DNA from 2 places in the Clostridium sp. AM42-4 genome. Region 2 is predicted to be linked to the other one. Evidence: predicted binding sites of a transcription regulator. Region 2 holds the regulator's gene; the other holds the start of a gene.
The links. Region 2 encodes LexA, which represses DNA repair genes until DNA is damaged. Its sites were predicted from a motif close to CNAACANNTGTTNG; they were not measured.

Region 1: the regulator LexA is predicted to act here: its motif matches at 1,407-1,420, upstream of recA (recombinase RecA).

What each region holds. Positions count from the first base shown of each region.
Region 1 covers NZ_QUIK01000001.1:46,253-52,788, reverse strand. The annotation lists gene DW922_RS00280 (S8 family peptidase) at 43-924, opposite strand; gene recA (recombinase RecA) at 1,474-2,562, shown strand; gene DW922_RS00270 (regulatory protein RecX) at 2,567-3,181, shown strand; gene rny (ribonuclease Y) at 3,296-4,840, shown strand; gene DW922_RS00260 (DUF819 family protein) at 5,358-6,533, shown strand.
Region 2 covers NZ_QUIK01000008.1:47,804-54,339, reverse strand. The annotation lists gene DW922_RS07985 (cytidylate kinase-like family protein) at 366-1,016, shown strand; gene DW922_RS07980 (hypothetical protein) at 1,107-1,907, opposite strand; gene lexA (transcriptional repressor LexA) at 2,463-3,080, opposite strand; gene DW922_RS07965 (LysM peptidoglycan-binding domain-containing protein) at 3,269-3,592, shown strand; gene DW922_RS07960 (RNA methyltransferase) at 3,667-4,518, shown strand; gene DW922_RS07955 (MATE family efflux transporter) at 4,520-5,806, shown strand; TPP riboswitch at 5,946-6,049, shown strand; gene thiW (energy coupling factor transporter S component ThiW) at 6,500-6,536, shown strand, end outside.

The DNA.
Region 1 (6,536 bases), on a different contig from region 2:
AGGACAGCGCATTAGTGATGTCGGCCTGTTTCCCGTCAGAAATTAGCGAAGAAGGCTGGGGATATCAAGAAGTCCCCAGCCTTGCTGGTTTCTGGGGAGTCCCAGGTCGACTGCCCGCTCCCGGAGAAAGAGCTTTACATCCCGGTTGGACATTTCCGGGTACTGCTCTAAGAGGAGGGCAATAGCACCGGAAACATAAGGGGTAGCCATGCTGGTGCCGCTTTTAACGGCATAACCGCCGCCGGGGCTGCAGCTTTTGATGGCAGCCCCTGGTGCGACAATGTCCGGCTTGCAGATGCAGGCGCGGGTAGGTCCTCTCCCGGAATAATCAGACATGCGGTTTCCCATAACGTTGACTTCCTGGTGATCGTCAGAACAGCCAACCGTGATGACCTTGCGGCTGATGCCGGGGGTAGTGATGGTGCCGCTTTTTGGCCCCATATTACCGGCGGCAACGACCACGGTAAAGCCGGAGTCCCAGGCTTCTTCCACACCGCGGACCAGGGCAGAGTTTTCGTTCATGCTCCGGCCAGAAAAGGAGCCGACCGAAACATTGATGATCCGGATATTGTAGCGTTCCCGCTGCTGCATGATGGTATGGAGCCCGGCAAGCACGTCGGAAACATAGCCGCCGCCCCGTTTGTCCAGTACCTTTACAGGGACCAGGTGGCAGCCCGGGGCGATTCCGCAAAAACGCCCGGCGCTTTCTTTTCCGTTCCCGCCGATGATGCCGCAGACATGGGTGCCGTGTCCGTTGTCATCATAGGGAACTCTGCGACGGCGTACCATATCAAAAAACGCAGCGATGCGCGGCTTAAGGTCTTCATGCGGAAAACACCCGGTATCCAGAACTGCTACGCCGATACCGCGCCCGGTAAGGCCGTCCGGGCTGTGTGCAGGGGAAAATGGGGAGGCTGTACTCATGGGGAACCCCGGCATTCTTTTTACTGTTAGGATATTCTGGAGAGAAGGCAGTTGTGCGGCTGCAGATACAGGATGCAGGCAGGAATTTTCTGAACTGGAAAATCCGCACGATAAAGTCCTGTCTGCGGATTTGGCCGATTTAAGAATATCTTCATAATCTATTTAAACATTATACAAACATTTTCGTAAGGCATATGTTATACTAAAGTCAGAAAAAAGATAAACATCTGAACTCCTTAAAACTTTTTTGAAACGGATATGTAAGAAAAACCTGTGCAACCATCACGGCACAGGCTTTTTTCTTTTTATTTCTCGTGTTCTTTTATTTGACATGTACTTTGCGGCATGCTATAGTGAAAGTGCAGTCCAAATGGGCAGTTCTGCCCCTATTTCTAAAAAATTTTAATTCAAAAATTCCCACCCCGAAGAACAATAATTTGTTGACATTTGAAGCAGTTTATACTATGATTATAACATTGGAAAGAACATCTGTTCGCTGCTGGCGCTGGGCCAGTGGGTACGGTGGTTCTACAGTTGGAGGATTATAACATGAATAAAGACGATAAATTAAAAGCATTGGATGCTGCCATTACACAGATTGAGAAGTCTTACGGAAAAGGTTCTATCATGAAGCTGGGAGATTCCGGTGCAAACATGAACATCGAGACCGTCCCGACCGGTTCCATCAGCCTGGATATCGCACTGGGCCTTGGCGGTGTGCCGAAGGGCCGTGTCATCGAGATCTACGGACCGGAGTCCAGTGGTAAAACAACCGTAGCGCTCCATATGGTAGCTGAGGTGCAGAAGCGCGGCGGTATTGCCGGTTTCATCGACGCTGAGCATGCCTTAGACCCGGTATACGCGAAGAACATCGGTGTGGACATCGACAACCTTTACATTTCCCAGCCGGACAACGGCGAGCAGGCGCTGGAGATTACCGAGACCATGGTCCGCTCCGGTGCAGTAGACATTGTCATCGTGGACTCTGTTGCAGCCCTGGTACCAAAGGCCGAGATCGACGGCGAGATGGGTGATTCTCACGTAGGCCTTCAGGCACGTCTTATGTCCCAGGCCTTAAGAAAACTGACCGGTATCATCAGCAAATCCAACTGCTGCGTTATCTTCATCAACCAGCTTCGTGAGAAGGTCGGTGTTATGTTTGGAAACCCGGAGACTACGACCGGTGGCCGTGCACTGAAGTTCTATTCTTCTGTCCGTATGGATGTGCGCCGTGTAGAGTCCATCAAGCAGGGCGGCGAGGTCATCGGTAACCATGTCCGTGTGAAGGTGGTTAAGAACAAGATCGCTCCGCCATTCAAAGAGGCAGAGTTTGACATCATGTTTGGTCAGGGCATTTCCAAAGAAGGCGATATTCTGGACCTTGCAGCCAAGGACGACATCATCGAGAAGAGTGGTGCATGGTATGCTTATGCTGGAGCCAAGATCGGCCAGGGCCGTGAGAATGCCAAGACCTATTTGCGCACACATCCGGCAGTCTGTGCCGAGGTGGAGAGCAAGGTCCGCGAGAAGCATGGCCTTCCGGCGGACGAGACTGTAGCAGCACTGGCTGCAAATGCAGCAGAGGAAGAAGCACAGGACGCAGAAAATACCGGTGCTGAGCTGACAGACGAGGAGTAATTCCATGAAAGTCTGGACCGTACAGGGCAGGGACATGCCGCAAAACAAAAAAACAGATAAGGCAGATGCAGACATCGTCCAGGCGGAAGAAGGCCAGAAGCTTCACGGGCAGTTCTGGAAGACTGCCAAGGCAAAGAAAAGCAGCCAGTCAGGAAGGTTTGCACGTTCAGAAAAAACAGCCCGGGAGTGCGCACTCGCACTCCTGGAGTTTCGTGACCGCACCGAGAGGGAACTGCGCCAGAAGTTAAAAGAACGGGAATATGGCCCGGAAGAGATCGAGGAGACGGTGCTCTTTTTAAAGGAGTACCGTTATTTAGACGATGAGGCTTATGCAGGGCGGTATATCCGCTCTTGCGCGTCCCGGAAAAGCCGCCGCCAGATCCGGGCAGATTTAGAGCGCAAGGGAGTTTCGCGGGAGGTCATTGACCTCTCTTTCCAGGAGGAGGCGGTGGACGAGGAAAGCCAGATCGAAAAGCTTCTTTTAAAGAAGGGTTATGAGCCGGGAAAGCGCATGGAACCGGCAGATTACCGGAGGCTCATGGGTACTTTGGGACGGCGTGGATTCAGTAGTGAAGCCATCCGCAGGGTCACGGACCGTATGTCTGAAGACGCAGGATAAGGAACGCAACGGACGTGAAGAACTTCCAGAGAGTTATTGACATAATGCACAAAACAGTTTAAAATTGTAGTGTTGTATTGGTGTACAATGAAAACTAAATAAGGAGGTGCTCCTGTGTCAACGATAATAGCAGTTGTAGTTACACTGTGTGTTGTGGCGCCTATTAGCTGGGCTGTTGCGACCGCGCATCGGAAGAATGCTTACGAAAGCAAGATCGGAACCGCGGAAGAAAAAGCCAGGGAAATAATAGATGAAGCGTTAAAGACGGCAGAGACAAAGAAGCGAGAAGCTCTCCTGGAGGCGAAGGAAGAGTCCTTAAAGACTAAGAATGAGCTGGATAAAGAGACAAAGGAAAGAAGAGCTGAACTTCAGCGCTATGAACGACGTGTGCTGAGCAAAGAAGAGAACTTAGACAAAAAAGCAGAGAACATGGAACGGCGGGAAGCCGGACTTGCATCCCGTGAGGAAGCCTTAAACAAGCGTAACAGTGAGGTCGAGGCCCTGTACGAAAAAGGGATACAGGAACTGGAGCGGATTTCCGGTTTAACCTCCGAACAGGCAAAAGAGTATCTGCTCAGATCCGTTGAGGCAGAGGTCAAGCATGACACTGCCAAGATGATCAAAGAGATGGAGAACAAAGCAAAAGAAGAGGCTGACAAAAAGGCAAAGGAGTACGTGGTTACTGCAATCCAGCGATGTGCTGCAGATCATGTGGCTGAAACTACCGTGTCTGTGGTACAGCTTCCGAACGATGAGATGAAGGGCCGCATCATTGGACGTGAGGGACGTAATATCCGTACCCTTGAGACCATGACCGGCGTTGAACTGATCATCGACGATACCCCAGAGGCAGTCGTATTGTCCGGATTTGATCCGGTGCGGCGTGAAGTGGCAAGAATTGCCCTGGAGCGACTGATCGTGGATGGACGTATCCATCCGGCGAGAATCGAAGAAATGGTAGAAAAAGCGCAGCGTGAGGTAGAAGCAAACATGCGCGAGGATGGTGAGGCTGCAGCCCTTGAGGTTGGCATTCACGGAATCCATCCGGAACTGATCAAACTGCTTGGTAAGATGAAATTCAGAACCAGCTACGGTCAGAATGCGTTAAAGCATTCCATTGAGGTTGCACAGCTGGCAGGTCTTCTGGCCGCTGAGGTCGGAGCAGATGTCCGTCTGGCAAAACGTGCTGGTTTGTTACATGACATTGGAAAATCCATTGACCATGAAGTGGAGGGCTCCCATGTACAGCTTGGTGCAGATCTTTGCAGAAAATACAAAGAGTCTGCTACCGTTATTAACGCAGTAGAGTCCCATCATGGCGATGTTGAACCGCAGGGCCTGATTCCGTGTCTGGTACAGGCTGCAGACACCATTTCCGCAGCAAGACCTGGTGCAAGAAGAGAAACTGTGGAGACATACACCAACAGATTAAAACAGCTTGAAGAGATTACCAACTCCTTTAAGGGAGTAGACAAATCCTTTGCAATCCAGGCTGGCCGTGAGGTGCGTATCATGGTTATCCCGGAGCAGGTAAGTGACGATGACATGGTTCTGATGGCACGTGAGATTTCCAAGCGCATCGAGGATGAGCTGGAATATCCGGGTCAGATCAAGGTTAATGTGATCCGCGAATCCCGTGTGACAGATTACGCAAAATAATCGTTTTTATGCGGACAGCAGTACAGTATAGCAGCAGAAATGAAAGACCGGTATTGAGAAAATGCCGGTCTTTTTTCATTATATACGATAGCATGCTCTGCACGCTATTGTGATATAAAAGCTCTATAGCGTTGAATGATATTTATGTCTGAAAATTGACTTTTTTGCTGTCACCCTTTATACTACATAGAAGAAAAGTCAAAATAAGAAACGGCAATGTGAAAGGACATTACACGATTCGAGAAGTCACTTAAGGGTCCAGAACATGATTCTGGACCGTTTTTGTATGATGGGAAATTGCGTCCTGTCATACAAGAACGCGCTAAGGTACATTTTTTTTCAGCTTTTGCGACAATTTTATGGAGAAGGCGGCATACTGCCACGCCATTCTCACATTGTCCTGCGGTTCGTGAAAAGGTATTGAAATGGGGAAGGAGGAAAATTCAACTGCCTGTTTTGACTTGTTCTGAAAAAAATAAAGCCCACCGATATCTGGTGGCGGAATGGAGCATTTCAAATGATTCATGATGGATTTATCTATCTGGCCACTTTAATGCTGCTGGCAGCAATTTTGGTCAATCTTCCTGTGTACCTGCGGGGAAAAGGCGCACAGACTTTTTTTAAATTTGCACCGCCGATCGTTCTGATCTATTTAGGCATGATGCTTTTATGCACTATGAAAGTATGGGATTTGCAGGATACGTCAGCCGTTTATGTAGCAATTAAAAATCCATTACTCTACGCGATGCTGTTTTTAATGCTGTTGCGTTGTGATCTGAAAAAGATTATTAAATTAGGACCGAAAATGCTGATCGGTTTCTTCTCAGCAAGTATTTCAATCGGTGTTGGATTTGTAGTAAGCTATGGTATTTTCCATAAATTACTGGGCCCGGACAGCTGGAAAGCACTTGCAGCACTGTGCGGAAGCTGGTTAGGCGGCGGCAGTAATATGCTGGCGGTTCAGGCAATTCTGGATGTAAGTGAAGAAAGTCTGGCATATGCCCTGGTAATGGACTCGGTTTGTGCAGTGATCTATGTTATGTTCCTTCTGTGGGTGATCAATTTCTCTAAGGAATTCAACTCCTGGACAAAGGCAGATGTACGTCTGATCGATGAAGTAGGAGCATCTCTGGAAAAAGAGGCAAGGGAGGACAAGAGACCTCTTGCATGGAAAAGCATGCTTCTTTTGATCGGTGTATCCTTTTTTGTATCCTCTCTGTCCAAGGATGCCGGTGTTATGGTTGCTTCCGTTCTGCCTGTTTTTGATAAGGCAACCTGGACGGTCCTTCTCGTAACAGCTGCCGGCCTGATCGCAGCGATGACTCCGTTTGGAAAGATTAAGGGAACGGAAGAGGTTTCCAATATCATTCTTTACATTGTCGTTGCGATGATCGCTTCCAGAGCAGATATCTCTGCTATGGGAAATGCACCGGTATGGCTGGCAGCCGGATTCCTGATCCTGCTGATCCATGTAACGGTTATGGTAATCCTCGCAAAGCTGATCCGGCTGGATATCTTTACCTGTGGCGTTGCTTCGCTGGCGAATATCGGAGGAACTGCGACAGCACCGGTACTTGCAGGTGCATATAGTAACGCACTGGTCCCGATCGGTATTCTGATGGCTCTCCTCGGCAATATTATTGGAACGCCGGGCGGCGCATTTGTAGGATACTTAATGAGCCTGATCGGGTAGAGA
Region 2 (6,536 bases):
AGAAATCGGATAAAAGCCATCGTTTTGAAACAGAAGCTGTATTGGATCTCAGAACACTACTTAGTTGTTACGTTTCTCATTATAGGTGAAACATAGCAAAAAGGCAAATACTTAATAAGTTATGGCCTATATAAAGAAGCCCTTATCAGTTTTTAACATTAGGTTTACGTGTATTTAAACTGTTGAAATCTGAAGAAAAACATTTAATATTATCAGAAAAAATGAATTTGGGTCGGCAGAGTGTAAAAAAGTTTGGCACAAGAGTGGTTTTGTGATATACTGAACATAGTGGATATAAAAACAAGTTACTGTTTACGCGTTGCGCAGACAGCAGAAAAAAATAATCCTTAGAGGGAGGATTTCTTATGGATAAAAGTAAATTGGTGATCACGATCGAGCGCCAGTATGGAAGCGGCGGCCGTATTGTTGGAAAAAAGCTTGCTGAGGAATTGAACATTCCGTTTTATGATGACGAAATTTTAAGTATGACAGCCGAAAAAAGTGCAGTAGGAGAGCGCTATTTCCGTCTTGCAGATGAAAAAGCAGGAAATAACCTTCTCAGGAAGATCGTTGGAAACCTGCATCTGCCTACCGGTATTTTTGAAGAACCAAAGAAAGAGGGGGATGTCACCTCACCGGACAATCTGTTCCGTTTCCAGTCGGAGGTTATCCGTGAGCTGGCGGCTGCGCAGTCCTGTGTGATTGTTGGCCGTTGCGCGGATTATATTCTGGAGACCGCTGGAAAAGAAGATCTGGTAAAGATTTTTGTATACGCAGACACAGAAACCTGTGTCCGGAGAACTCAGGAAACCGATGGTATTACAGACAGCAAAGAAGCGCTTAATAAATTAAACAAGATCACCAAACAGCGCAGGGCTTACCACAAGTATTTTACCGGAAAAGAGTGGGAGGATCTGACGAACTACGATCTTCCGATCAATGCAAGTAAGCTGGAGCTTGAACAGGTGGTAGCACTGATCAAAGATTATATCCGCATGATCGGCTACGATATTTAACAGCATATAATAGAATGAATATGGCCCGTGTGAGCTATTACTGTTAGCTTACACGGGCCTGTTCTTCCCTATTTTTTTAAATGAAAGCTATTATTTTTTGGTGATCTTTACAATCTGGATCTCTTTGTCATTGATGGAGCCATCGTACTGGATCTGAAGGGTATCGCCCTCAGCGTACTGGCTGAAATCGGTATCGCCAGAAACGAATGTGAAAAAGTCACCGGTCTGTGCTTCCAGAACGATATGATCACCATCTTCACCGATCTGCGCAACTTTACCTACAAAGGCATTGATCTTAGCCTCATCAGAATCCTTCTGGTCTTCGGAAACGATCTTGATCGCCAGAGGCTCATCGTCCAGATCGCCGAGATAGGTTACTTCTACGGTTTCGTCAGCCTTGATGCCGTCCTTTGCAACAACATATGCGTTGCCGGTCAGAACCTTATATTCCTCACCGTCTACCTCCAGGGTCATGCTGTCAGAAGCAACGTCTTTGATGGTACCTTCTGCAACTGGATCTGTGGTCTGCTCTAACATGGATGAGGTAACCTCGAGTGCGATAGCCGGAACCGGATCGTCTGTGCTGCCGGCCGGGAAGGTGATGTCTACCCAGTCACCCTCGGAAAGCGGGAATTCATTGGTAACCTCTGCGCCGGAAATATCGTATTTCTTCTCTTCGTCGTTGTAATCGTCTTTTACGGTAAGGACATCGCCGTCGATCGCTGTGATGATACCGCTGGTATAATCCTCGTCGGTCTCAGCCTCGGTTGTGGTTTCTGCTGCTGTGGTTTCTGCCGGTGCTGCTGTGGTTTCCGTTGCTTTTTTGCTGGAGCAAGCTGCTGCACTGATAGAAACTGCTGCGATTGCAGTAATTAATAATGCCTTTTTCATAATATATCACTCCTCTGATCTTTCTTTGTGGTTCTATGCTGTTATCTGTGCGTTTGCGCAAACAGTAACAATCATCTCTCGTGAACCAACAAACAAGAGTTTACTACAAAGCCAGGGAAAAAGCCATTGATTTTTTATTAAGTTTTCCGTAAAATGGTGAACATTTGGTGAACTTTGGCCGATGCCTTGCATTCCAAACTTTGTTCTCGGCATGTTGGTCATGGTATTCCAGATCTCGCTTCCAGGTTTTTTCAGCCTGACGATCAAAAATATAGCAGGTGCGAATACCTTTCTGGCTATGGCACTGGTAGGAACGATCCTGGCAGAGGTACGACTGCGGTCCTTGCGGCAAAGTACCAAAAGGATGAGATCTTTGCAACAAAATGCGTAGTGTTATCGACGCTGCTTTCTATGGTAACAGTTCCGCTCTGATGCCTGGTTCTGGCATAAACAACCCTGCCGGGCTGTCGCCGGACGAGGTTTTCAGCAACAATATGATAAAAAAATACGCCTTGTCACAGAAATGTGCTAAGGCGTATCTTTTTTTATGGTATTTTATGCCATCATACGGAAAAGTCCGATGACCTTGCCGAGGATTTCCACATGGTCAACGATGATCGGCTCCATGGTGTCATTCTCCGGCTGCAGGCGGTAATGCCCGTCTTCCTTGTAAAAACGTTTGACAGTAGCGGAATCGTCGACGAGTGCAACAACGATTTCCCCGTTTTCTGCAGTATTGGTCTGCTCAACGATGACCTGGTCCCCATTAAAAATACCTGCATTGACCATACTCTCGCCCTTGACCTTCAGCATGAAAGTATCCTTGTTTGGGAGCATTTCGGCCGGGATCGGGAAATAATCTTCAATATGTTCCTGTGCCAGGATCGGCTCACCGGCAGCAACTGTGCCGATCATAGGAACCTGCACCACCTCGCGGCGGTTTAATGCAAACTCGTCATCCAGGATCTCGATCGCGCGCGGCTTGGTCGGGTCCTTGCGGATATATCCGTTTGCCTCCAGGGATTCCAGGTGGGAATGGACGGAAGAGGTGGACTTTAAGTTGACTGCTTCACAAATTTCACGTACTGCAGGCGGATAGCCTTTTTTTAAGATGCATTCTTTGATATATGTTAAGATTTCCTGTTGTTTTGCGGTAATTTTACCCTGTGCCATAATGTTCCCTCCTTGCGGGTGTATTCTGAAAAATTCTTTCTAAGGATATAGTAGCACAGCTTAGCCAAAAAAGCAAACTTTTGTTCGGGAATTTTTGCGAAAACGTATTGACAAACGCATGTTCGGATTCTATAATAGCAACATAGCAAACGTACGTTCACAATTATTCCGGACAGGGGGAATCACTTATGAGAAGCAAAAGAACAATGAAGCGCAGTTTACGGAATCTTACGGTTATTTTACTTATGATCCTGGCATTTTGTTCCGGTTTTCTGGGACATACACTGTTAAATGCGCGGGCAGAAGAAAAGGCAATACCTGAGCTGAAGCGTTATTACACAAGTGTACAGATCCGCCAGGGAGACAGCCTCTGGGACCTTGCAGGCCAATACTGTCAGGGAAGTCCTTATACCAAGGCAGAATATGTAGAAGAATTAAAGCGCATGAATGGTCTGAAATCCGAACAGATCCATTCCGGTGAATACCTGACGGTCGTGTATTTTTCTGAATAGCTTGCATATGAATCCTGCTTTGGTTATAATAAAATCTGTTTTTTATCCAATATAACCAAGTGAGGAAATTCCCTATGTTACACGATCATATCGTTCCTATAACAGATCTTTCCAGTCCGGAGCTTGAGGTATACTCCAGCTTATCAGAAAACCAGCTATTCCATTATTATGAACCAGAGGCTGGTCTTTTTATTGCAGAAAGCCCGATCGTAATCGGCCGTGCTCTGGATGCCGGATACCAGCCAGTCTCCATCCTTGCCGAAGAGCGGGAATTAAAGGGAGCAGCTGCAGAAATACTGGCCAGATGTGGAGAGGTCCCAGTCTATGTAGCTCCCATGGAGCTTTTAAAACAGATCACAGGTTTCTCTTTGACACGCGGTCTGCTTTGTGCCATGCGCCGCAAACAACTGCCATCTATTGAGCAGATCTGTGCGAAGGCCAGACGGATCGTTGTTCTCGAAAATGTAGTAAACCCGACCAATGTGGGAGCTATATTCCGTTCGGCGGCAGCGCTGAATATGGATGCAGTTTTGCTTACTTCTGGCTGCAGCGATCCTTTGTACAGAAGATCCGTGAGGGTCAGCATGGGAACGGTGTTCCAGATCCCGTGGACGGTACTTAAGCACGACAGTGCCTGGCCGCACCCGGCTATGGAGCTTTTGCGGGATCTGGGCTTTAAAACAGCTGCCATGGCTCTTACAGACCGCTCAGTCCGCATTGATGATCCTTGTGTCCAGGCAGAGGAGAAGCTTGCAATCGTTCTTGGAACCGAGGGCGATGGCCTCGCAAAAGAAACCATTGCCGACTGCGATCACACCATCCGGATTCCAATGTCCCATGGCGTAGATTCCCTGAATGTAGCTGCTGCCAGTGCAGTGGCATTCTGGCAGCTTGGAAACCATCATACAGAAGGCGGGGAAGCTTAGCATGAATATCAAAAGACAGTTTATCCGCTATGTTTCCCAGAATATGTTAGGCATGCTCGGTATGTCCCTTTACATTCTGGCCGACACATTCTTTATTGCTAAGGCTGTCGGTGCGAATGGTATCACGGCATTGAATCTGGTATTACCCCTTTACAATCTGATCTTTGCGGTAGGCGCAATGATCGGAGTCGGCTCTGCAATCCGTTTTACGGTTGAGCGTAATAAAGGAATGAAAGAAGCGGAAGGCTATTTCTTTCATGCACTGTCATGGGCAGCAGTGATCAGTGTCCTGTTTGTTTTGGCAGGAGCCTTTTTCCCGGGACAGATCATCCACCTTCTTGGAGGCAATGCACAGATTGTATCGACCGGAATCATGTATACCCGCATATTTCTGATGTTTGCCCCGTTTTTTATGTGGAATCATATTATCAGTGCATTTGTTCGCAATGATGGAGATCCATCCATCGCAATGTATGCAACACTTGCAAGCAATCTGTTTAATATCGTATTTGACTATGTGCTGATGTTTCCTTTGGGAATGTCTATGCCGGGAGCGGCACTTGCAACCGCATTATCACCGGTTATCAGTATTCTTATCTGCTTCAGACATTTCCGTAGCAGCAGAAATACGATCTGCTTCAAGCCGGTACGTTTGTCTGTCCGGAAGCTGCTTTTTTCCTGTCAGGTTGGTATCTCTGCCTTTGTAGGGGAAATATCCTCCGGTGTCATCACAATGGCATTTAATACCATCATTCTCCGGCTTTCGGGTAATATCGGGGTTGCAGCGTATGGAGTCGTTGCAAATTTCTCGCTTGTGGCAGTTGCATTATTCAATGGAATCGCGCAGGGCTCCCAGCCGCTGCTCAGCCGTTTCTATGGACTTGGCGATAAAGAAAGCCTGAGAACCGTGATCCGTCTTGCAATTAAAACAGCTTTATGTGTCGCCTGCTTGCTTATTGTGACCGTACAGCTCTGGTCAGAACCGATGGCTGGAATTTTTAACCAGGAACAAAGTGCAGAGCTGGCAGCTCTTGCAAGACAGGGATTAAAGATTTATTTTACCGGTTTTTTGTTTGCCGGAGTTAATATTGTCGGAACCAATATCCTAAGTGCCGTAGAGTCAGCACGCTGGGCGTTTGCAGCTTCTGTATCCCGTGGGTTTGTTGCAATCCTTGCGTTTGCTTTCCTCCTTTCTGCTGTATTTGGCATGAATGGGGTATGGATGGCATTTCCATGTGCAGAATTAACAACCATGTTTTTGACGCTGAACGGTATCCGGAAGCTATAAACTATAACTGTACTATACGGGATTTTCAGTTCAGAAAATACCTACCTGTGAACAGTAACACAATGGTGACACAACGGTAACATAACGACAATACAGTTGACAGGGTCAAGTCTCTGTGTTATGCTTACTTACGTTAAAAGAGAAAAAGCGCGGGAGTCTGTGAGACAGGCTGAGAGGAAGATCGATCTTCGACCGTACCTGATTTGGGTAATGCCAACGGAGGGAAGCAAGGAATAGAAGTGTGCGTCTTCGGGCAATTTCCTGAAGGCGCATTTTTTTGTTTCATAGGAAAGTGCGTCCTATGAAATATAATGATTATAGAAACTAGTATCCGGATGCACTGCAAAAGCTCCAGATGCAGGGGAGACGTCTCTGTCAGCTGGAAATCCTGAAAGTGTGTTTGTGCAACGCATGAACAGGAACAGAATCATATTTTGCAGGAAAAGTAGACTGGAGGGGGAGCGCCCTGCAGTCTGGCAGAAGGAGTTTATATAGCGATGGGAATCCGTGTTTTCGGAGTGAGAGGAAGTAAGTAAACTTCGACCGAACAAGAATTAGTATACTGTCTTATTCACATTTCGCATAATGATGCAGAACGTGAGTCATACCGTACACTACCTGCCGCTATCTGACCTGTTTCTTTGGAATCTGGCTCTGGCGGCAGGATTCTGGAAAAAACAGGAGGACAAACAAATGGAAAAACAAAGAATGAAAACGTTTCGCATGGTAT